Regions from separate parts of the Streptomyces sp. XH2 genome, predicted to be linked through region 1. Evidence: riboswitches for the same ligand, from Rfam matches in the RefSeq annotation. Region 1 holds a riboswitch; each other region holds the start of a gene.
The links. A riboswitch is a leader RNA that binds a small molecule or an ion and turns the genes downstream of it on or off. The one in region 1 is predicted to bind cyclic di-AMP.
Positions count from the first base shown of each region.

Region 2: another riboswitch for cyclic di-AMP. It lies ahead of ACOTKD_RS10510 (C40 family peptidase); the one in region 1 lies ahead of ACOTKD_RS29805 (transglycosylase family protein).
Region 3: another riboswitch for cyclic di-AMP. It lies ahead of ACOTKD_RS27045 (M23 family metallopeptidase); the one in region 1 lies ahead of ACOTKD_RS29805 (transglycosylase family protein).

Region 1 covers NZ_JBMMMZ010000015.1:224,744-232,452, forward strand. Annotated here, with positions in the region: gene ACOTKD_RS29780 (nucleoside triphosphate pyrophosphohydrolase) at 1-282, shown strand, start outside; gene ACOTKD_RS29785 (hypothetical protein) at 381-1,142, opposite strand; gene ACOTKD_RS29790 (DUF6479 family protein) at 1,313-1,756, shown strand; gene ACOTKD_RS29795 (cytochrome P450 family protein) at 1,859-3,163, shown strand; gene ACOTKD_RS29800 (transglycosylase family protein) at 3,450-4,511, shown strand; cyclic di-AMP (ydaO/yuaA leader) riboswitch at 4,772-4,966, shown strand; gene ACOTKD_RS29805 (transglycosylase family protein) at 4,970-5,716, shown strand; gene eno (phosphopyruvate hydratase) at 5,936-7,216, shown strand; gene ACOTKD_RS29815 (FtsB family cell division protein) at 7,376-7,709, shown strand, end outside.
Region 2 covers NZ_JBMMMZ010000004.1:233,196-240,904, forward strand. Annotated here, with positions in the region: gene ACOTKD_RS10495 (AfsR/SARP family transcriptional regulator) at 1-1,158, opposite strand, end outside; gene ACOTKD_RS10500 (hypothetical protein) at 1,385-1,591, shown strand; gene ACOTKD_RS10505 (S1 family peptidase) at 2,152-3,222, shown strand; gene ACOTKD_RS10510 (C40 family peptidase) at 3,317-3,790, opposite strand; cyclic di-AMP (ydaO/yuaA leader) riboswitch at 3,795-3,957, opposite strand; gene ACOTKD_RS10515 (carboxylate-amine ligase) at 4,302-5,384, shown strand; gene ACOTKD_RS10520 (hypothetical protein) at 5,390-6,634, opposite strand; gene ACOTKD_RS10525 (MFS transporter) at 6,941-7,709, opposite strand, start outside.
Region 3 covers NZ_JBMMMZ010000013.1:311,610-319,318, reverse strand. Annotated here, with positions in the region: gene ACOTKD_RS27060 (DUF3427 domain-containing protein) at 1-2,272, shown strand, start outside; gene ACOTKD_RS27055 (hypothetical protein) at 2,358-2,657, shown strand; gene ACOTKD_RS27050 (aldo/keto reductase) at 2,710-3,654, opposite strand; gene ACOTKD_RS27045 (M23 family metallopeptidase) at 3,724-5,043, opposite strand; cyclic di-AMP (ydaO/yuaA leader) riboswitch at 5,053-5,186, opposite strand; partial or broken gene ACOTKD_RS27040 (PP2C family protein-serine/threonine phosphatase) at 5,400-6,494, opposite strand; gene ACOTKD_RS27035 (DEAD/DEAH box helicase) at 6,758-7,709, opposite strand, start outside.

The DNA.
Region 1 (7,709 bases):
GTACGGGCCCACTGGATGCGGACGAAGGCGGAGGAGAAGGGGCGCGAGTCGGTGACCGAGGGCGTCCCGCTCGGCCAGCCGGCGCTCGCCCTCACGGCGAAGCTGGCCTCCCGGGTGCGGTCGCAGGGCCTCGACGTCGCCGTCCCCGCGGGCGACGGCATCGGCTACGAACTGCTCGCCCTGGCCGTACGGGCGGAGGCGTCGGGCGTGGAACCGGAGACGGCGCTGCGGGCGGCGGCGCGCACGTACCGCGACGCGATTCGCTCCGCGGAGGGTTTTTAGGGGGTACGTACGGCTACGGCGGTTCGGCACCGCCGGGCGCCGCCGTCGCAGCCGCCCGCCGTCGCGGCGGGGACTCTTGTGGGGCGCCCGGGGTGTCGCTACGCCGTCTTCGCTGCCGCCGCCGTCAGCTTTTCCGCCGCCTTGGTCAGGGCCTTGGCGAACGCGGCCTTGCCGCGGTCGCCGTGGTCGCTGTAGTTGTTCAGGACGGTCGTGATCGCGCCGTGGCTGCGGACCGTGCCGAGGTCGAAGTCCATCTGCATGTCGCCGGCGACGACGGTGACGGCGTACGAGACCGACTCGTCGCCGTACTTCTGCTGCTGCCCGGCGGGCTTCTTCACCTTCACCGTGGCCTTCTTGCCGCTCTCCTTGGCGTCGAAGGCCGCGCACTTCTCGACCGCCGTCCGCAGCCCGGCCATGGCCTTCTCGGCCACCGCGCGCTCATAGCCGCTGACGTCCTGGGCGACCGTCGTCTGGTCGCCCTTCTTGGTGAAGACCACCTGGGCGTTCGCCTTGTGGTCCTCCTCCAGCCGGCCCGTGTTGAGGACGGCCGTGATCGGCGCGCACTCGGGTCTGGAGCCGTTGAGGAGCTCGTCCTCCCCTCCCTGCGACTTGTCCAGGCCCGTGTTCGGCTCCAGCTTCCAGCCGGCCGGCAGGTCCGTCAGGGCGACGAGCGCCTGCTGGGCCTGGTCGGCGGTGATGGCGGCGGGGACGGAGGGCGCACCCTTGTCCTTCTTGCTTCCGGAGCCCGAGGACGTACCCGGACCGGAGGCGGAGTCGGAGCCGCCGTCGCAGGCGGCGAGCAGCAGCGACGAGGCGGCGACGAGGGCCGCGAGGGCGACCCGGCGGGGGCGAATGTCCACAGGGGATTCCTTTGTGCAGAGACGTGCAGAGACTTGCCGAGATAAGGGAATGATCAAAAAGACCAAAATTCGAACGCAAGTATGCACATGCCGGAGTGGCCCTTCCGCTCGGGCACCCGTTCGGCCTACGGGCCGTCTTGTCCGGGCGGCGGGCGGGTACCCGGAATGTCATGCGCATCCAGTACGTACACCTCGCCGACCTCGCCGCGCCGCACTGGGCCGGCGGGATCATCCAGTTCGTCGTCGGCCTCTTCGTCGTCGCCCTGCTGATCATGGCCGTGGTCAAGGGCTTCAAGAAGCGTGACGAGGAACCGCCCCCGCCCTCCCAGCCCCAGCGCCGGCAGGGCGCCTGGCAGACCCGGCAGGAGCACGACACCGGGCCCACCTCGCCCGACCACGGGCCGGGGCACAACGACGACGAGGAGAACAAGGTCGGGTACGTCACCGAGCACCGTGAGGCGGACGAGCTGCATCCCGAGGCGAACGGCGAGCGCGTCCTGCCGCACGAGATCCACAACCCCGGCAGCCACCCCGAGGAGCTCTCCGAGGAGAGGAAGAAGTGGAACCCTGGCGGCAGCGGCGGTTTCGGCAGCGGCGGCCCCGGTCACCACTAGGCCGCCCCGGTCACCACCAAGCCCGCTTCCGGGCCGTACGGCACCGGCCCGGCACGCCGCCACCACTGAGCCGCCCCGACTCCCCCCTAGTAGCGTCAAGGGGTGCACGACGCGAACGACACGAACACCCCGCCCGCCCCCGCCCCCTCCCTCTTCACCTGGGAGTTCGCCTCCGACCCCTACCCCGCGTACGCCTGGCTGCGCGAGCACGCCCCCGTGCACCGCACCGCCCTGCCCAGCGGAGTGGAGGCCTGGCTGGTCACCCGGTACGCCGACGCCCGCCAGGCGCTCGCCGACCAGCGCCTGTCGAAGAACCCCGTGCACCACTCCGAGTCGGCCCACGGCAAGGGCAAGGTCGGCATCCCGGGCGAGCGCAGCGCCAACCTGATGACGCACCTGCTCAACATCGACCCCCCGGACCACACCCGGCTGCGCCGCCTCGTCTCCAAGGCGTTCACCCCGCGCCGCGTCGCCGAGTTCGCGCCCCGGGTGCAGGAGCTGACCGACCGGCTCATCGACGGGTTCGCGAGCAAGGGGGAAGCGGACCTCATCCACGAGTTTGCGTTCCCGCTCCCCATCTACGCCATCTGCGACATGCTCGGCGTCCCGCCCGAGGACCAGGACGACTTCCGGGACTGGGCCGGGATGATGATCCGCCACGGCGGCGGCCCCCGCGGCGGAGTGGCCCGTTCCGTGAAGAAGATGCGGACGTATCTCGCGGAACTGATCCACCGGAAGCGGGAGGATCTCGGCGAAGACCTGATCTCCGGACTCATCAGGGCAAGCGACCACGGAGAGCACCTCACCGAGAACGAGGCCGCGGCGATGGCCTTCATCCTGCTCTTTGCGGGTTTTGAAACAACTGTGAACCTGATCGGTAACGGAACCTACGCCCTGCTGCGCAATCCGGAGCAGCGCGAGCGCCTCCAGCGCGCGCTCGCCGACGGCGACGAGACCCTGCTCGCCACGGGCGTCGAGGAACTGCTGCGCTACGACGGCCCGGTGGAGCTCGCGACCTGGCGGTTCGCCACGCAGGACCTGACGATCGGCGGTCAGCGCATCGCCGAGGGCGACCCCGTCCTCGTCGTCCTCGCGGCCGCCGACCGCGACCCCGAGCGGTTCGCCGACCCCGACACCCTCGACCTCTCCCGGCGCGACAACCAGCACCTCGGCTACGGCCACGGCATCCACTACTGCCTCGGCGCGCCCCTCGCGCGCCTGGAGGGTCAGACCGCCCTCGCGACGCTCCTGCGGCGCCTTCCCGACCTGCGGCTGAACGCCGAACCGGAGGACCTGCGGTGGCGCGGCGGGCTCATCATGCGCGGCCTGCGCACCCTCCCCGTGGCCTTCACGCCCGAGGGCCTTCCCGGGGGCGTTCCCGGGAGCCTTCCCGAGGGCACTTCCTGAGGGTCGTTCCGAGGGCGGATCCCAGGGCGTTCCGGGCGCGAAACGCTGACCCGTACCGCCCCGCAAACCACCGCAAATCCGGGCCCGCCTGACCTCTCGTCACCCGGCGTGACCTCGGCGTGACCTCCGCTACACCGGCTTGTGACTGCGGTGGGGCGTCGCTATCTTCAACGACCATTCCGAAAAGACCGTTGCGACGCCACACGAGAGGCAAGCGCCCATGAGACCCGGAACCGGCCGACATCGCCGCCCCCGTCAGATACCCGCCATCGTGGTCGCCGCAGGGGTGACCGCTTCCGGAATCGCCATGCCGCTGCTCGCGGCCACCGGCGCTTCCGCCGCCGACGCCGGCACCTGGGACCGTGTGGCCCAGTGCGAGAGCGGAGGCCTGTGGAGTGCGAACTCCGGAAACGGGACCTACGGGGGACTGCAGCTGACCCAGGACCTCTGGGAGCGCCACGGCGGCCGGGAGTACGCCCCCCGGCCCGACCTCGCCAGCCGTGCGCAGCAGATCGCCGTCGCCGATCAGATCCTCGAAAGCAGCGGCAACGGCTCCTGGTCGAGCTGTGCCGCGAGCGCGGGCCTCACCTCGGGCGGCACCAAGGCCGACGTCAACCCGGGCGGCACGCACGCCCCCGCGAGCGACTCGACGCCATCACGCGCCCCGGAGCGCACCACTTCGCACTCCACGCCGTCGGAGCCGGACAAGTCCGCCAAGCCGGAGAAGCCCTCCACGGCCCCCTCGCAGTCCGGGAAGCCCTCGACGGAGCCTTCCGCTCAGCCGTCGTCCGGCACGCCGTCGCCGGACCAGCCGTCCGGCACTCCCTCCGGGACCCCCTCCGGCACCCCCTCGGGCAAGCCCTCCGGCAGCTCGTCCCCCGACTCCTCGTCGCCCAAGCCGGGAGACACGAAGCCGGGTGACGGCAAGGACGGTGACGGCAAGTCCGGCGAGCCCGGAGAAGGCCGGCACCGCAAGCCCTCGTCGTCCCCCACGGACGACCCGACCTCGATCCCCACGTCCCCCGCGACGCCGTCCCAGGGCACCCAGGACGGTTCCGGTTCCGCGGCGGGGCAGGCGTCCGACGGCGTCGAAGCCGGTACGGGCAAGCACCGTGCCGATCCGTCACGTTCGGACGACACCCGTTCATCGCGCGGCGGCGGCGAAGGCCGTACCGGCAGTCCCACGGCCACCGACTACACCGTGCGTCCCGGTGACAACCTGTCAGTCATTGCCGAACAGCATGCGGTCAAGGGTGGTTGGCAGTCGCTCTACCACCACAATGAGAAAGCGGTCGGAACCGATCCCGACCTGATCCGTCCTGGTCAGAAGCTCGAGGTCGGTAAATAGACCGGCAGTTCGCGGCGAATGTCCGTTCCAGTCGAAAGTGAGACATGGGTCTCTTTGCCAGTTGGCGGAATGTCACCTTCCCCAACTTGGCAAACCCCCTCCTACCTGCGGAAACGTAGTGTTCCCCTGGGTAACCAGGGGCGACTGTGGCTGGAAAGAGGGGTTTGAACCCTTGCCTCTACTGTGTTTACCGTCGTGACCGCTCGCCACCGCGAGCACCACGGTCGTCACGCCGAATCCTGCCGACGGCCGCTGGAGTCGTCGCGCAAGCGCCGTAGGCAGGAGCGGGGGAACCAAGGTAGGCGCCGGGAACGGCTCCTCGGCCCGAAGCGGGTCGCTGGACCGGGACCGGCTAGGGGTGAAGCCGAGTGTGCTCGCAGAGCTCGCACACGAGGCCGGGCGAACTCACAGCCCGAACCCGACAGCTCACCTCGTAGGCGTCGGTGAGGAAACGACTCATGTCCAAGGGCAAGCACCGCCGTCCGTCCAAGGCCGTCCGTATCGTCACGCTCGCCGGTGTCGCCGGCGCCGCCGTGGCCGCCCCGCTGATGGTCGCCACCTCCGCCAACGCCGCCTCCGTTCAGACGTGGGACAAGGTCGCCGAGTGCGAGTCCGGCGGCAACTGGGCCATCAACACCGGCAACGGCTACTACGGCGGTCTGCAGTTCTCGCAGTCCTCCTGGAACGCCGCCGGCGGCCAGAAGTACGCCGACCGCGCCGACCACGCCTCCAAGAGCGCCCAGATCGCCGTGGCCGAGAAGCTGCTCGCCATGCAGGGCCCGGGCGCCTGGGGCTGCGCGGTGCCGGGTATGACCGTGGGCGGCGCCAAGGCCGGTGCCGACACCTCCGGCTCCGGCACGACCGCCAAGTCCTCCCGCGCCGGCGGCACCGTCTCGGGCAAGTCCCACGCGGACCGCAGCGAGCGCCAGGCCGCGCCGAAGAAGCACGCGCCCAGCCGCACCGCTCCGCAGACCACCGAGCGGGAAGAGGCCCCGGCCCCGAAGCCGGCCGCGCCGAGCCACACCGCTCCGCAGTCCTACAAGGTCGGTGACGGCGAGTACGAGGTCAAGGAGGGCGACACCCTCTCCAAGATCGCCGACGCCAAGAACGTCAAGGGCGGCTGGCAGAAGCTGTACGACCGCAACAAGGACATCGTCCAGGACGCGGACGTGATCTACGTCGGCCAGAAGCTGCACCTCAGCTGACCGAGCTGACAGGGGCGGCCCACGCGAGTGGGCCGCCCCTCTTTGTCGTTTTACGGAAATTCCTCAAGTGTGCGGCAAACTCGGCATTTGAGCTGTTGTGCTGATTTTGCGGTTTTTTCGGGTTTCACGGCCCGGAAACACGGTCCAACGGCGAGGTGAGCCTCCGGCGCCCGTTAGGCTCGTGCTGCAGAACCTCAGACACACACGAAGGAGACCCTCGTGCCGTCCATCGACGTCGTCGTAGCTCGCGAGATCCTCGACTCGCGAGGCAACCCCACGGTCGAGGTCGAGGTCGGCCTCGACGACGGCTCCACGGGCCGTGCCGCCGTGCCGTCCGGCGCCTCCACCGGCGCCTTCGAGGCCATCGAGCTCCGCGACGGTGACAAGAACCGTTACCTCGGCAAGGGCGTCGAGAAGGCCGTCCTGGCCGTCATCGAGCAGATCGGCCCGGAGCTCGTCGGCTACGACGCCACCGAGCAGCGCCTGATCGACCAGGCCATGTTCGACCTGGACGCCACCGACAACAAGGGCTCGCTCGGCGCCAACGCCATCCTGGGCGTCTCCCTCGCCGTCGCGCACGCCGCCTCCGAGGCCTCCGACCTTCCGCTCTTCCGCTACCTGGGCGGCCCGAACGCGCACCTGCTGCCCGTTCCGATGATGAACATCCTGAACGGCGGCTCGCACGCCGACTCCAACGTGGACATCCAGGAGTTCATGATCGCGCCGATCGGCGCGGAGTCCTTCTCCGAGGCCCTGCGCTGGGGCACCGAGGTCTACCACACCCTCAAGTCGGTCCTGAAGGCCAAGGGCCTGTCCACCGGCCTGGGCGACGAGGGCGGCTTCGCCCCGAACCTCGGCTCCAACCGCGAGGCCCTCGACCTCATCCTTGAGGCCATCAAGCAGGCCGGCTACACCCCCGGCCAGGACATCGCGCTCGCGCTCGACGTCGCCGCCTCCGAGTTCTACAAGGACGGCGCCTACACCTTCGAGGGCAAGTCCCGCACCGCCGCCGAGATGACCGAGTACTACGCCGAGCTCGTCGAGGCGTACCCGCTGGTCTCCATCGAGGACCCGCTGTTCGAGGACGACTGGGACGGCTGGAAGACCATCACCGACAAGCTCGGCGACAAGGTCCAGCTCGTCGGCGACGACCTGTTCGTCACCAACCCGGAGCGCCTCGGCCGCGGCATCGAGGAGGGCGCCGCCAACGCCCTGCTGGTCAAGGTCAACCAGATCGGCTCGCTGACCGAGACCCTCGACGCCGTCGAGCTGGCCCAGCGCAACGGCTTCAAGTGCATGATGTCGCACCGCTCCGGCGAGACCGAGGACGTCACCATCGCCGACCTGGCCGTCGCCACCAACTGCGGCCAGATCAAGACCGGTGCCCCGGCCCGCTCCGAGCGCGTCGCCAAGTACAACCAGCTCCTGCGCATCGAGGAGATCCTGGACGACGCCGCGGTCTACGCCGGCCGCAGCGCCTTCCCGCGCTTCAAGGGCTGACGTCCCGGGGGGGCCGGGAACCCCGGGGGCCGCTGCCCCCGGGGCTGACACGGCCTCAGAACCGCAGCCTCACCACGTCCCCGGCCACGGTCCCGTACCGTGGCCGGGGACGTACGTTCGTAGCGGGGCTGCGGGCGACCAGGACCTCGGGGAGGCGAAGTGGCGGCGGACCGTTCCACCGCGACCAGGCTCAGGGCACTCGGCTCGGTGCTCGTCCAGGGCCCCACGGCCCGCGTCTACCGCGCCCGGGGCCCGCGCCGCAGCCGGCTGACCGGCCGCGCGGCGCTGCTGGCGCTCGTCGTGTGCTCGCTGGTCGTCGCCCTCGCCTACCCCATGCGCCAGTGGGTCACCCAGCGTTCCGACATCGCCGACCAGCGCCGCCAGTCCGAGCGGGCCCGCGAGCAGGTGCAGCGCCTGGAGGACGAGAAGGCGCGGCTGGAGGACCCGGCGTACGTCGAGCAGCAGGCGCGCGAGCACCTGCACTACCTGCGCC
Region 2 (7,709 bases), on a different contig from region 1:
GTCGTCGGGGATGTCGGGCTCGGGGACGTCGAGGGCCTGGAGGAAGTGGGCGAGGACGCTGCCGCTGTCCGCGGCGTCGGCGCTCGTGCCGCGCAGGTCGACGTAGAGCTGGCCGTCGGGGAAGTCGGGGCGGGCGAGGTGGGCGGCGTGGACGGCGAGGGTGGTCTTGCCGACGCCGCCGATGCCGGTGAGCACGGCGATCGGCACGGCGGGGCCGGCGGCCGCGGTGAGCGCGCCGCGCACCTCGCTCAGCAGGTCCTCGCGGCCGGTGAAGTCGGGTATGCCGGCGGGCAGCTGGAAGGGGGCGCCGGCCGGGTGCCGGCCTTCGGCGGGCGCGGGGGCCGTGGTCGCCGCGGGGGCGGGCAGGGCGAGCGCGGGGTCGCCGGCCAGGACCTGGGCGTGCAGGCGGGTCAGCTCCGGGCCGGGTTCGACGCCGAGTTCCTCGACGAGCAGCCGCCGTGCGTCGGCGTAGGCGGCGAGGGCGTCGACCTGGCGGCCGCAGCGGTAGAGGGCGAGGATCAGCTGGGCGCGCAGCCTCTCCCGCAGCGGGTGTTCGGCGGCGAGCGAGGTGAGCTCGGGGACGAGTTCGGCGTGCCGGCCGAGGGCGAGGGCGCAGTCGGAGCGGCCCTCCTGGGCGGCGAGGCGCGCTTCGGAGAGCCGGTCCTGCTGGCGCTCGCAGTACGGGCCCGGGAGCCCGGCCAGGGGGGTGCCGTTCCAGAGCTCCAGTGCGGCGGCGTACGCGTCGTGGGCCGTGGCCGTGTCGCCCGCGCTCCGGGCGGCGGCCGCCTCGGCCAGGAGGCGTTCGAAGACGTGGGCGTCGACGCGCTCGGGCGCCACGCGCAGGGCGTAGCCGCCGGCCACGGAGACGAGGACGGTCGCGGGGGTGCGGGCGGCGCGGCCTGGTTCGAGGAGGGCGCGCAGGCGGGAGGCGTAGGTGCGGATGGTGCCGAGGGCCTGGGGCGGTGCGTTCTCGCCCCACAGGGCGTCGATCAGCTCGTCGCTGGAGACCGTGGCGCCGCCGCGGAGCAGGAGGACGGCGAGCATGGCGCGCTGCTGGCGCGCGCCCAGGTCCACGGGGCGGTCGCCCGCCAGTGCGCGGACCGGGCCGAGCAGCTGGAAATGGAGCAGGGGAGCGGAAGGCTCCGTTGTATCCCGCATGTCTCCCCCGAGCGTGCCGTGCCGGATCCGTCCGGCGACAGCGGTGACAGTACCTCAGTGTCCCTTACAAGAGCAGGCGTCGGACGCGCGGGCGGCCCGGTGGGCGGGCGGGGGCGGGCCCGGGCCGGCAAGGGGGCGTTGATCGTCCGTTGATGGGGCCGATACATACTGCTGGCACCGTTGTTTCACGGCGCGTCACGGCGCGCCTTCTACACAGGAGTTCGATATGACCGCTGAGGACCCCAAGCACACGGAGCAGGCCGGGGCCCCCGCCGAGCAGGCCGCCGCGCCGTCCGGGCCGGCTGCCACGCCGTCCGAGCAGGCCATTTCGACCGAGCTGGACCAGCCGGTCGAGCACGTGGAGGGTGCCGGGGCGCAGGGGCAGGGGGGCAGCGGCCCGATCCGTCCGACCCACACGTCGGGCGCCCAGTAGCCACGCGTGACGGGGCCGGGGCCCGCCGTGCGAACGGCGGGCCCCGGCCTTGTTTGTGCAGGCGTTCTGCCGTCCCCGGCCGTTAAAACTGTGCAAAGGACGCCCCCGGGCCCCGGTATCCAGGGCCTGCGGAGAGCGAATACCGGACAGGCGCCCCCCTCGTCGTCCGCTCACCGCCCGGCCGCCGTCCGTACGCGTCACCCCCGTTCAGAAGCAAGGCTTCCGGTACGCGTGAGCCGCCGGAGGTCTCCCGCCGGGACCGTTCGCACGACCGAATGTCGCTCTTGAACTTCCGCTCGCCGCCTCGGGATACTCGCCCGTATACCGTTCTTGACATGGACGCGACGATCTCATCGGCCTGTCGCGCACCATGTCCGGCCTGTGCGCGTCAGGCGGGCGCACGACGTACGCGCAGCACGCACGCGCACGACGCACACGCAGTACGCACGCGCACGACATGCATCCAGCACTCACACGCACAACGCACGCACGTACGCACCTCCTCCATCACGCCCGGGCGTCCGTCGCGCCGCCGGGCACTCCCCCACAGGAGGCCACGAGTGAAACGTTCCTGCATCTCCACGCGCCGTACGGCCGCCGCCGGGGCGGCGATGGTCGCCCTGACGGCCGCGGCGCTCACGCTCCCCAGCGCGCACGCGAGCTCACCGGCGCCCCGTCAGCTCTCGTCGCCGCAGGCCTCGGAGCTCGCCCGGAAGATCTCCGCCGACCTGGGTGCGGACTCGGCCGGCACGTACTACGACGCCGGGAGCGGCCGGCTCGTCGTCGGCGTCCTCGACGAGGGGGCGGCCGCTCGGGTGCGGGCCGCCGGCGCCGACCCGAGAATCGTGCGCCACTCCGCGGCCGAGCTCGCCTCGGCCCGGCGGACGCTGAAGTCGGATGCGTCCATTCCGGGCACGGCCTGGGCAGTGGACCCGCGCCTCAACAAGGTGGTCGTCACCGCCGACAGCACCGTCACCGGCGCCCGCAAGGACCGCCTCGACAAGGTCGTCGCGAGCCTCGGCGACAAGGTGGCCGTGCGGACGACGGCCGGGACGTTCCGCCCCTTCATCGCGGGCGGCGACGCGATCTGGGGCAGCGGCGTGCGCTGCTCCCTGGGCTTCAACGTCACCAAGGGCGGCAAGCCGTACTTCCTCACGGCCGGGCACTGCGGCAACGCCTCGCAAACCTGGTCCGCCACGCAGGGCGGCGCCCAGATCGGGGTGACCGAGAGCTCGACCTTCCCCGGCCACGACTACGCGCTCGTGCGCTACACCTCGTCCATCGCCCACCCCAGCGCGGTGGACCTCTACGACGGCGGCACGCAGAACATCGCCAAGGCCGGGGAAGCGACCGTCGGCGAGACGGTGCAGCGCAGCGGCAGCACGACCGGCGTCCACGACGGCCAGGTCACCGCCCTCGGCGTCACCGTCAACTACCAGGAGGGCGCGGTCGAGGGCATGATCGGCACCTCGGTCTGCGCCGAGCCGGGCGACAGCGGCGGCGCGCTCTTCGCCGGCGACACCGCCCTCGGCCTCACCTCGGGCGGCAGCGGCGACTGCTCCTCCGGCGGCGAGACGTTCTTCCAGCCCGTACCGGAGGCCCTGCAGGCGTACGGGGCGCAGCTGCCCTGACGCACTCCTCCGGGGACGCCCGCACAGGGCTCTTTGGAGGTCGCCGGGCCGGGGTGGGGTCGCCCCGGCCCGGTTCGGCCGCGTCCGGCCGGGGTCAGTTAACCCGGCCGTACCAGACGCTGCCGGACCAGATCTTCTCCAGGCGCACCGAGGTGCCGGGCTTGGGCGAGTGCCAGATCTTGTTGTTACCCGCGTAGATACCGACGTGGTAGACGTTGCTGCCCGAGTGGAAGAAGACCAGGTCGCCCGCCTGGCGGGAGCCGGAGGAGATGTGCCGGGTCTTGTTGTACTGGTCGGCCGCGGTGCGCGGCAGGTTCTTGCCGACCTTCTTGAACGAGTAGAGCGTGAGACCCGAGCAGTCGAACCGGTTGGGGCCGGCGGCGCCGTACTGGTAGGGGGAGCCCTGCTTGGAGGCCGCGACCTTCAGGGCGGCGGCGCCCGGGGTGGCCGCACTCGCCTCGGCCGACATGCCGGGGAGCAGCATGGACGCGGTCACGGTGGCGGCGGTGACCACGGAGGCGGCACCGGCGCGGGACATGAGCGTGGATATGCCAGGGAACGCAGACATGCCAAAACCCTTCGTCATCCGCCTGCGAAAGATGACCTGTCGGGTTCGGGCTGTCGAAGTTGCCCGGCCACCTGAAATGGCTTCACCCCAAGGACCACCGCCATCGTGGTCCGCCGTGCTCGGGTCTCCCGCTCCTGCCGATCCATTCGCTTCTGCTCCGCACCCGGTACGGCGGCAGGACTCGGCGTCCGCCCGGGTCGCCCGCCTCGGTGACGGGATCTTGTTGTTCGATGCACGATCCTGCATCACGGACCGCCGGAATTCGGAGCCGAAAGGTGCTTCTGTGAACTTCTTCACTTCGCGTCGCCCCGTGGAACCGGGGTGTTACCCGGCATCACGAGTGGCGGGAAATCCCGTTTATCAAAAGGCAGTTGAAGAACTGATTCGAGTCACCTCGGCAAGGCCCGGAAGGCGAGGTGAGCGGGGTCGCGGCAGGGCGTCTTTGCGTCAGAAAGCAGCGGCGGCGGGGTCCGTGCGGTTCGCCGCGAGGGCCCGAGGGTAGCCCTACGGCATGCTCACCCTAGGGATCGAGGAGGAGTATCTTCTGCTCGACCCGGCCACCGCACTGCCGGTTCCCCTGGCCGACGAGGTCCGGGCGGCGGTCGACCTGGATCCGGTCGTGAACGAGCGGGAGATTCAGGCGGAGCTGTTGCAGGCCCAGGTGGAAGTTGCCACTCCGGTCTGCTCCGATCTCGCCGAGGCGAGCCGGCACCTGCTGCGGCTGCGCCACGCGTTGAGCTCCGCCGCCAAGCGGTCCGGCTGCCGGATCGCCGCCTGCGGTACGGCGCCGTGCTCGGGCCCCGAGCCCATCCCGGTCACCGGTAACCCGCGCTATCTGGCGATGCGGACGCGTGCCGCCCAGCTCGTGGACGAGCAGTTCGTCCACGGGATGCACGTCCACGTCGCCATCCCCGACCGCGAGACGGGTGTCGCGGTCCTCAACCGGGTGCGGCCCTGGCTGCCCGTCCTCGTCGCCATGGCGGGCAACTCCCCGCTGTGGAACGGCCAGGACACCGGCTTCTCCAGCTGGCGGACCGTGGTCTACAGCCGCTGGCCGGTCAGCGGCCCGCCCCCGTACTTCCACGGCCTCGCGGACTACGAGGAGCGCATCGAGGCGCTGCAGACGGCCGGGGCGATCGCGGACCGGGGCCAGCTGTACTGGACGGCACGGCTCTCGGAGCGCTATCCCACGATCGAAGTGCGCTGCCTGGACGTGCAGTTGCGGGCCGACGACTCCGTCATGTTCGCCGGCGTCGTCCGCGGGCTGGTCGCCACCGCCATCCGCGACGAGAAGACCGGGCGGCCCCCGGTGCCCTGCCTGCCGGAGCTGCTCGCCGCCGCGAACTGGCACGCCGCCCGGCACGGGCTCGACGGGGTGCTCGTGGACCCCACGGGCCGGCGCCACGGCGCGCACGACGTCGTCCGCGGCCTCCTCGCCCACATAGGGCAGTCGCTGGAGGAGTCGGGCGACACCCGGCAGGTGAGCTCGCTGGTCAGCCGCCTGCTGCGGCGGGGCACCGGGGCGGACCGGCAGCGCCGGGCGCTGGCGACGGACGGGCTGAAGGCGGTGACGGAGCTGATCTCTGAGCCGTAGGCAGGTCAGAAGTGCGGGTCCCCCGCGACCCGCCCGCCCAGGGCCCGCCCGGTGTCCGGGAGGTGGCGCCATCGCCTCGTCAGCAGCAGGGCCGCCAGGCTCAGGTAGACGTAGGTCAGCACCTCCCGGGCGTACTCTCCCGGAAGCGCGAACTGCACCGCGAAGAGGACGAAGAGGACTGCGGCCTCCCACCGGACGAAGTGCAGGTCCAGCAGGACGACGACCGCCAGGACGGTCTGCGCGGCCGTCAGGGCGACCTCGTCCACCTGACGGGTGACCAGCGGCAGGGCCGCCCCTCCCCCGCCGAGCGCGTGGGCGAGGGGCAGGCAGCCGACCAGCAGCGTCCACTGGTTGACCTTGCTGGACAGCAGCGCGCCGAGGCCGTCACCGGCCCGCATGCGCCAGGCGAAGACCACGGCGACGATCAGCTCCGGGGCCTCGGACGCGAGCGGGGCCAGCCACTGGACCAGCACGAAGCGGTCGATGCCGAGTGAGGCGCCCGCCTCCACCAGCCCGTGCGCGAACGGCTCGGCGCACGCGAAGACGACGGCCGCGGCACCCGCGAAGAGCACGGCCGTCACAGTGCGCCGCCCGGACCGCGGCAGTACGGCCAGCCGCGCCGGGACGCCCACGAGCTCCTCCATCTCCCCCGTGGAGCACTTCGCGATCCGGTAGAGGTAGTAGCCGTACCAGGGGATGAGCACCACCGGTACGTACCAGCCGATCTCGCGGGTGAGCGGCATGACGAAGGCGACGACGGCGGCCACGGCCAGGAAGGCGACGTCGATCCGGCGGTGCGGCTCCAGGACGACCGGCCCCGGGGCGGCGCCCCTGCGGCGCAGCGCCAGTGCGGCGGCCAGCGCGACGAGCGGCCAGCCGACGCCCACCAGCAGCCGGTTGGCGCCGGTCATGTTGGCCGCCGCGTACGCGGCGTAGGCGGGATCGGATCCGGCCGCGTAGGCGAAGTAGAGGTCGACGGCGTACTCGGGCAGCACCGCGATGAAGGCCAGCAGGGCGAGCGCGAGCGCTCCGGCCATGTCCGCGCGGGCCGTCTCCGCGGCCCACATCAACAGCAGCGCCGAACAGAGCACCCCCAGCCCGAACACGGCCACGGCCGCGCCCGGCGGCAGCTCGGCACCGCTCAGCCGCACCACGACCGCGGGCACGGCCCCGGCACAGGCCACGGCGATCCGCGCCACGCTCGCACCAACGGACGGCGGCACCGTCTCCGCTGCCGCGGACTCACCCATCGACGGCTCGCTCCTTCCGCGTCACACCTGACCCTGCCGATCTATCAGCAGGAACCGGCGGCCCGCCGCGGACAGCCCGCAGCGCCGGCAGGCGCCCCCCATTCGGCCGACCGTTCGTGCCGCCCGCGCTGTCGAGGGCCTGCACGGTCACGGAATTCAGACCACGAAAGGTCGCAGGACGAAAAAACAGAGGACCGCGAATCATGCTCCCTACACCCTGGATACCGGATCAACGGCCGATCACCGCCGTATAAGAACCGTCAGCGCCTGCGCGCTGCATCACAAACGGCGAGTGAGGAAAAACTCCTAGTGCGCCGAGTCCACGCGGAAGCCCTTCGGGACGAGGAACGCCGCCAGGACCACGGCCGCCGCCACGATGACCGCCGACACCAGCGACGTGGTCCGCAGGGCGTCGTCGAAGGCCGCTCTCGCCGCGGCGAGCAGGGCGCGGCCCTCCCTCGTGGCGGGGCCGAGGGCGCGGGAGGCCTGGTCGGCGCCGCCCACCGACTCCCGTGCGGCCGGCGGGAGGCCGGTGGGCATGCCGGAGCGGAAGAGGGCGGCGTGGATGCTGCCGAGGAGGGCGACGCCAAAGCCGATGCCCAGTTCGTAGGCGCTTTCGGAGACGGCACCGGCCTGGCCGGCGCGTTCGGGGCGGACGGCGGCGACCATGACGGCCGCGGCGGCGGTGATCGCCATGCCGTCGCCGATGCCGAAGGTGACGAGGGCGACGGCGACGACGCCGTAGCCCAGCGGCTGGGGCGCGCCGGCGAGGAGGGCGAAGCCGCACAGCAGGGCGGCCAGACCCACCGTCAGGACGGTGCGGACGCCCGTGCGGCGCAGCATCCACGGCGTCAGCAGCGAGGAGGCGAGCAGGGCGAGGGCCACCGGCAGGGTGCGCACGCCGGCGGCGAGGGCGTCGTGGCCGCGGGCGTACTGCAGCCACAGGGAGATGAGGTAGAGGGCGGCGCCGATGCCCATCATGGCGATGAGGGTGGCGAGGGCAGCGGCCAGGAAGGGGCGGCTCGCGAAGAGGCGGACGTCCAGCAGCGGGTCGGCGGACTGCAGCTGGCGACGG
Region 3 (7,709 bases), on a different contig from region 1:
CGGAGAGCGGCTGGACGAGGCACTGAAGCAAGCTGGGGGTAGGCAGCGGGGAGACGGCACGACCCTCAGCCTGTCCGGCCTGGAGGTACGGCCGTTCCCGCACCAGAAGGACATGCTGGAGCAACTGCAGATCGAACGCGATGTGCACGACCGTCACCAGAATCTGCTCGTAGCGGCCACAGGCACAGGAAAGACGGTCATGGCCGCGCTCGACTATCGGGCGCTACGCACAACGCTTCAGGATCGCAAACTCAAACTCCTCTTCGTTGCGCACCGCAAGGAAATTCTCAAGCAATCCATAGCAACTTACCAACACGTCTTGAACGACGCCAACTTCGGAGAACTCTGGGTTGGCGGCAATATTCCCGAAGAATGGACGCATGTCTTCGCCAGTGTCCAGTCCCTGTCCGCTCAAGCTCTAGAACGCTTCGCGCCGCATCACTTCGACGTGATCGTCATTGATGAGTTTCATCATGGCGCCTCACCGACCTATCGACGCGTCCTGGACCACTTCAAGCCGACAGAACTCCTAGGCCTGACCGCGACACCTGAGCGCATGGATGGCCAGAACGTTCAAGATGAGTTTTTCGACGGCCGCATCGCAGCTGAAATGCGCTTGTGGGAGGCATTGGAAAATGACCTACTCAGCCCCTTCCATTACTTCGGCATCGCCGACAGCGTGGATCTGGAAGGTCTCACGTGGAAACGTGGAGCCTACGACACAAACGAGTTGGACAAGCTATTCACTGGCAATCACGCCAGGGCCCGCCTCGTCGCCAAGGCCGTACAAGACAAGGTGACTGACCCAAGCAGCATGCGCGCCCTAGGTTTCTGCGTATCAGTGGCCCATGCGCGCTTCATGGCTCAGTTCTTTCAGCAGGCTGGCATCAACGCCCAGGCCCTCGACGGCTCAACACCGCCCTTCGAGCGTGCTCAAGCTCTGACCGAGCTGCGGGACGGAAGGATCCAGATCCTCTTCTCCGTCGACTTGTTCAATGAGGGCTTGGACATCCCCGACGTGGACACCTTGCTCCTCCTCAGGCCTACCTCGAGTGCCACCGTGTTCCTCCAGCAGCTCGGCCGCGGCCTGCGACGTACGCCCGACAAGGCCGTCCTCACGGTCCTCGACTTCATCGGGCAACATCGCAAGGAGTTCCGCTTCGAAGAGCAGTTCCGCGCGTTGACCAACCTCACCCGCAAGCGCCTGGTCGACAACATGGAGCAGGACTTCCCGCTGCTGCCCTCCGGCTGCCAGATCGTGCTCGATCGGAAGTCCAAGAAACGCATTCTGGAGAACATCAAGAATCAGATCAACGTCAACGTCACACAGCTGACGAGAGAGGTTGCCGCCTACGCTCTGCCCAAGCTTCCGGACTACCTTCGCGAGAGCCAGCGCGAGCTCAAGGAGCTCTACCGCTCGGGCAACTCCTGGACGCGACTGCTGCGCAGGGCCCGCCTCCTGCCCGAGGGCGGACCCGAAGGCGAAGAGGCCCTACTTAAGCGCGTCGCAGCATTCCTCCACGTCGACGACCCCGACCGTGTAACTGCCTACAGCCGGCTTCTCGAAGACGGCGCCCCTACGTACGAGGCCTTGGACGAGCGCGAACGGGCGTACGCCCGCATGCTCTTCTTCACGCTTTGGCCACTCGGCGGTAACTTCACCTCATACGACGAAGGCTTCCGTACGCTTGCTGGCCAAACAGCATTTCGTAGCGAACTGCGACAGGTTCTGAGTTACAACCTCGCTCACACGCAGCACCTCCCCGTCCAGCTCATTGGCTCTCGTGCCAACACCCCGTTGACCGTGCACGCCTCCTACAGCAGAGAAGAGATCCTTCCCGCCCTGGGAGCAGCGGAGCTGGGAGGATTTCTGCCTGGTCATTTCCGTGAGGGGGTGAAGTGGTGCCAGGACGCCAAGGTAGATGCTCTCCTCATCACCCTTGAGAAAGATGAGAAGGACTTCTCTCCGGAGACGCGCTACAAGGACTACGCGAGGAGCCCTGAGCTCTTCCACTGGGAGTCCCAGAACCAGACGTCCAGCACTTCGCCCACAGGCGTCCGGTACCAGACTCACCAGGCGCAGGGCTCAGACGTCTTCCTGTTTGTCCGCCGGTACAAGAAGAACGACATAGGTGGCGCACAGCCCTGGATGCTGCTGGGCCCGGCTGAGTACGTCTCGCACGAGGGCAGCAACCCCATGGGCATCATCTGGAAGCTCAAGCACGAGATGCCGGCCGACGTGTGGACGTACTCCACCATCGCTGCTGGTTGATCTGCGCTGCTGGCCCGCGCACAACGCTGGACAGCAGCCCGGCGTAGCCTCGAAACCGTTGGGTTTCTTGATGCGGAGGTGCGGGATGGCTCGGGTTCCTGCGGGTGTGGTTGCTGCGGGTGGGCTTGTTGGTGGGTACGCGGTTGCCCGGTGGACCAAGAAGCGGCCGCTTGGTGGGGTTGCGCTGGCTGTGGCCGGTGGGGTGGCTGCTCGGCAGTGGGCCGGGGCGGTCGGGGCGCCCAAGGCCGCGGCGCTGACCGGGCTGTACGTTGCCGCGTTCGGCGGGTCTCATCCGCTGGCCAAGAAGATCGGGGCTTGGCCTTCCGTGTTCGCCGTTGCCGGTGGGGTGGCCCTTGCCTCCTGGGTGGTGGAGAGCCGGGCCTGATCAGCAGGACAGGGCCTCGGGCGGCGTCTTTTCCGCCCGAGGCCCTCATCGGTTACGCCGACGCCTCCGTCAGGCTCTTCAGCTCCTCCTCCGTGAGCTTCAGGTCCGCCACCGCCAGCAGCGCCGGCAGCTGGTCCACCGTGCGGGCGCTGGCCAGCGGGGAGGCCACGGTCGGCTGGGCCGCCAGCCAGGCCAGGGCCACCGTCGCGAGCTCCGCGTCGTGGGCCGCGGCTACCTGGTCCAGGGCGGCCAGGACCCGGAGGCCGCGCTCCGACTCCAGGTACTTGCCGGCCGCCCCCGCGCGGGCGCTGTCCACGGCCGCCCCGGGGCGGTACTTGCCGGTGAGGAAGCCGGAGGCCAGGGCCCAGTAGGGGACCGCCGCCAGGCCGTGCCGCGCCGCCACGGACGCCAGGGCGCCCTCGTAGGTGTCGCGGGAGACCAGGTTGTAGTGGGGCTGGATCGCCACGTACTTGGCCAGACCCGAGGCGTCCGAGAACTCCAGGGCCTCCTGCAGGCGCTCCGGCGTGATGTTGGAGGCCGCGATCTCGCGGACCTTGCCCTCCTTCACCAGCGCGTCGAGCGCGGTGATGAACTCCTCCACCGGCACCGACGGATCGTCGTAGTGCGTGTAGTAGAGGTCGATGTAGTCGGTGCGGAGGCGGCGCAGGGACTCCTCCACGCCCGACTTGATCACCGATGCGCGCAGGCCCCGCGGCTCGGGGACGCCCGCGCCGACCTTGGTGGCGAGGACGATGTCGGCGCGGTTGCCGCGCGAGGCGAACCAGTTGCCGAGGACGGTCTCCGACTCGCCGCCCTGATTGCCCGGGACCCAGGCGGAGTAGACGTCGGCGGTGTCGATGAAGTTGCCGCCCGCCGCCGCGTACGCGTCGAGGACCGCGAAGGACTCCGCCTCGTCCGCCGTCCAGCCGAAGACGTTGCCGCCGAGGGCGAGCGGGTGGACGGAGAGGTTGCCGATCTTCTTGTGGATGTCAGCCATGCATCATCTCAGCGTCCTTACCGGAGCAGGTATTCCGTTTCGGCTCCGCTCGCCCGGCAGCGCCGTCGGCTACGGCTGCAGGCCCCTGCCCCGCAGCCACCCCAGCGGATCGATCGGTGCGCCACCGCCCGGCCGGACCTCCAGGTGCAGATGCGGCCCCGTGACGTTGCCCGTCGCGCCGACCCGGCCTATGACCTGGCCCGCAGCGACCTTGCCCGACGTGGCCACCATCGACGACAGGTGGCAGAACCACAGCTCCGTACCGTCGTCGAGCCTCAGCACGATGCGGTAGCCGTACGCCCCCGCCCAGCCGGCCTGGGTGATCGTGCCGCCGCCCACCGCCTTCACCGGCGTGCCGGTCGGGGCGGCGAAGTCCTCGCCCGTGTGGTGCGCGGACCACATGTTGCCCGCCTGCCCGAAGCCGGCCGTCAGGGTGTACGAGCCGACGGGGAGGGTGAACGCTCCGGACTGCCCGGAACGACGGGCGGAGGCCCTGCCCGAGCTCGCCCTCTTCTCCGTCCGCTTCGCGGCCTGCTTCTCGGCCTGCTTCTTCTCGGGGGCCCGTTCCTCTGTCTTCTCCGGCGTCCGCTCGTGAGTCCGCGTCTGCGCCTGCGTCCGCTCCGGCGTCCGGCCCTGCTCCGCCTGCTTCTGCTCCGCCGCCGCGGCCGCCGCGGTCCGCGCCGCCTCCGCCTCGGCCGCCTTGCGCTCCGCCGCCTGCTTCTGCGCCGCCGCGGCCACCCTCACCTGGGCCGCCTGCGCCTCGTCCTCGGCCACGCCCTGCTGGTGATCGGCCTGCTCCATGATCCTCGCCCGGAGCGCCTCACCCGCCTTCGCCGCCTCCTGGGCCACCTCGGAAGCAGCCGCACCGGTCTCCTCGCCGAGGGAGTCGGCCGTGCCCGCCGCGCTCCCCGCGAAGAACGAGCCCACCCCCGGCAGCTGCGCCAGGTCGGGCACGGATATCGAGGCCGCCGGGCGCTCCTGGGCGCTCGCCATCCCGCCCGCGCCGACCGCCGCGATGACGCCCACGCCGAGCACGGCACCGCTGCGGGCCATCGTGCCGCCGCGCTGCTTGACGACGCGGTGGCGCCCGCGGCCCGCGCCGAACGAGAAGGCGCTGAAGGCGGAGGGTTCGTACGACCGCTCATGCGCGGGCCGGTCCGCCCCGTGCGACGGCTCCGGGTCCGGCTCGTACGGCGGTGCGTACGCCGGTACGAGCGGCGGGTCGTAGGAGGCCTGCTCATAGGAGGCGTGCCCGTAGGACTCGTAGGAGGCGCGCTCGTACGAGGTGTGCTCGTAAGCGGCTTGCTCGTACGAGGTGCGCTCGTACGAGGCGGCAGGCTCGTAAGGGGCGGGCAGCTCGTAAGGATCGGCAGGCTCGTTGGATGCCACGAAGGCACTCCTTTCCTTCCTTCTCGCCTACCGGGTTAGCTGACGGGTTCGGAGCAGGAAGGTCTCCTACGGGCCGCGTGCGGCCCGATTCACCCCAGGGTGGTGGTTCCCCGGTTCCCAGAACGTGCCGGTGTATCAGATGGTGCTGTGCCCGCGGGATTCGGCGAAGGCGCACGGTGCACCGCCTCTTGTGGCGGTTGCGACGACCGCGCTCCGTTATCGAACGTTAATAGACATGCCGGGTGGATTCCAAGCCGAAAGCCCGAATCCACCGCTCTCCCTGACAGCTCTTCACAGGACGTCCGCCCACGGAGCCTGTCGATGCTTTCCACGAAATGCTGTTCGATTCGCTCGCCGCGCCGGATCGCCAACAGCGCCATGTCGTCGGCCGCCTGACCGCCCGAATGACGCGTGACCTCGGCGACCAGGCTGTCCAGCAGCGCCTCCGGGCTCTTGAACTGCCGACCCGTCAGCTCCGCCCGCGGGTCGTAGAACGCGCCGTCGGCGTCCCTGGCCTCGGTCACCCCGTCCGTCATCAGCAGCAGCATCGACCCCGCGGGGAACTCCCGCTCCTCGGCCCGGTCCGCCCACACCCCCAGGTCCCCCAGCCCGAGCGGCAGGGCGGGCACGGTGGGGTCGGCCGCGCCGACCCGCCCGTCCGCGTGCAGCAGGAGCGGCGGCGGGTGGCCGCGGTTCAGCAGGCGGAGTACGGGTTGCCCCGGCGGCAGCTCCGCCAGGACGGCCGTGGTGAAGCCCTCGTACTGGTCCAGGTTCCCGCGCCGCGCGCCCTCCCGCTGCAGTGCGCGCTCCAGCCGCCCCGCGACCCCCTCCAGCGTCGGCTCCTGCTCGGCCGCCTCACGGAAGGCGCCGATCACGACGGCGACGGCCTCGACCGCGCCCAGGCCCTTGCCGCGGACGTCGCCGACGACGGCCCGTACGCCGTGAGGAGTGTCCTGGACCGCGTACAGATCCCCGCCGATCCGGGCGCCGGCGTGCGCGGCCACGTAGCGCGCGGCCACCCGCAGGCCGCCGATGCGGGAGGGAGGCGCGGGCAGGACGGCGCGCTGAGCGGCCTCCGCGATGCCGCGGGCGGAGGCGAGCTGCTGGTCGCTGCGGCGGGCGATGCGGTTGATGCCCAGTGCGACCAGGGAGACCGTGCCGATGGTGGCGATCTCGGCCAGCGCCTCACCGGTGTCGGACGGCCGGTGGTAGATCACGAGGCCGACCGCGACCGCCACCGCGGCCAGGGCGGCCGCGACGGTGGCGCGGAGGGTGTGCAGGGGCGCCGCCACGAGGGGGGCGGCGGAGAGGAAGGGGGCGCAGGTGTAGTTCGCGGGCGCCCCGAGCCCGAAGAGGGCGCCGCCGGTGATCAGGAAGGCCGGGAGCCTACGGGCAACGCGGCGGACGGTGCGCCCCGCGGCGCGGCAGGCAGTTCGGCTCACCCCTCCCACCCTTCCGGGCGGGAGGTCACCGGGCGAACGGTGCTCGGCCGATCGGGGAACTCACCGGGCCAGGAGCCCGGGCACTCAGGTACCTGACCGGTCAGGATCCCGATCGGTCAGTACCCCGACCGGTCAGTACCCCGACCGGTCCGCCGCCCGACCGGTCCGCCGTCCGAGCAGTCAGGCATCCGAGCAGTCAGGCGCCCGAGCAGTCAGGCGCCCGGGCAGTCAGGGGCCCGGGCAGTCAGGGGCCGGACACCGGCCCCCGGCCGTCAGGAAGACGCGCGGCGCTGCCGTGCGCCCCCGCCCCCGTTGCCACCGCGACCGGCACGCCCGGCACCGCCGCCGGCCCCACGGCCCGCGCCGCCACCGGCACCGCGGCCCGCGCCGGAGCCCGCACCACGACCGGCACCGCCGGCGAAGGAGGAACCGGAAGAGGAACCAGAGGAACCAAAACCGGAAGAGGAAGCCCCGGCAGAGCCCTCCCCGCGACCGCGTCCACGACCGCCACGCGACCCGCGCGTGCCCCGGGACCCGCGCGACCCGGCAGCAGCCGCAGCCCCGCCGGCCGCTCCGGCGGAGGCACCCGAGCCCCCGCCGCTGCGCTTGCGCGGCGTCGCCTGGGCCGGCACCGGCGGAGGAATGACGACCGCCACGCCGCTCGGCTCCTGGGCGCCCGTGATGCGCACGAGCTCCGGGTGGTCCGGGCCGACGGTGACGACGTTCGGGGAGATCTTGGCCGTGGCCATCATCCGGCTCATCTCGCGCCGCTGCTCGGGCAGCACCAGCGTGACGACCGTGCCGGACTCGCCCGCGCGCGCCGTACGGCCGCCGCGGTGCAGGTAGTCCTTGTGGTCCATGGGCGGGTCGACGTTCACGACGAGGTCGAGGCCGTCGATGTGGATGCCGCGGGCGGCGACGTTCGTGGCGATCAGCGCCGTGACCTGATCCGTACGGAAGAGGTCCAGCGTGCGGTTGCGCTGCGGCTGGCTCTTGCCGCCGTGCAGCGCGGCGGCGCGGACGCCCTCGGAGAGCAGCTTCTTCACCAGCCGGTCGGCGCCGCGCTTGGTGTCCACGAACATGATCACGCGCCCGTCGCGGGCGGCGATCCGGGTGACCGTGTCCTTCTTGTCCGTCTCGGTGACGTGCAGCAGGTGGTGGTCCATCGTGGCGACCGCGCCCACGGACGCGTCGACGGAGTGCGTCACCGGGTCGGACAGGAAG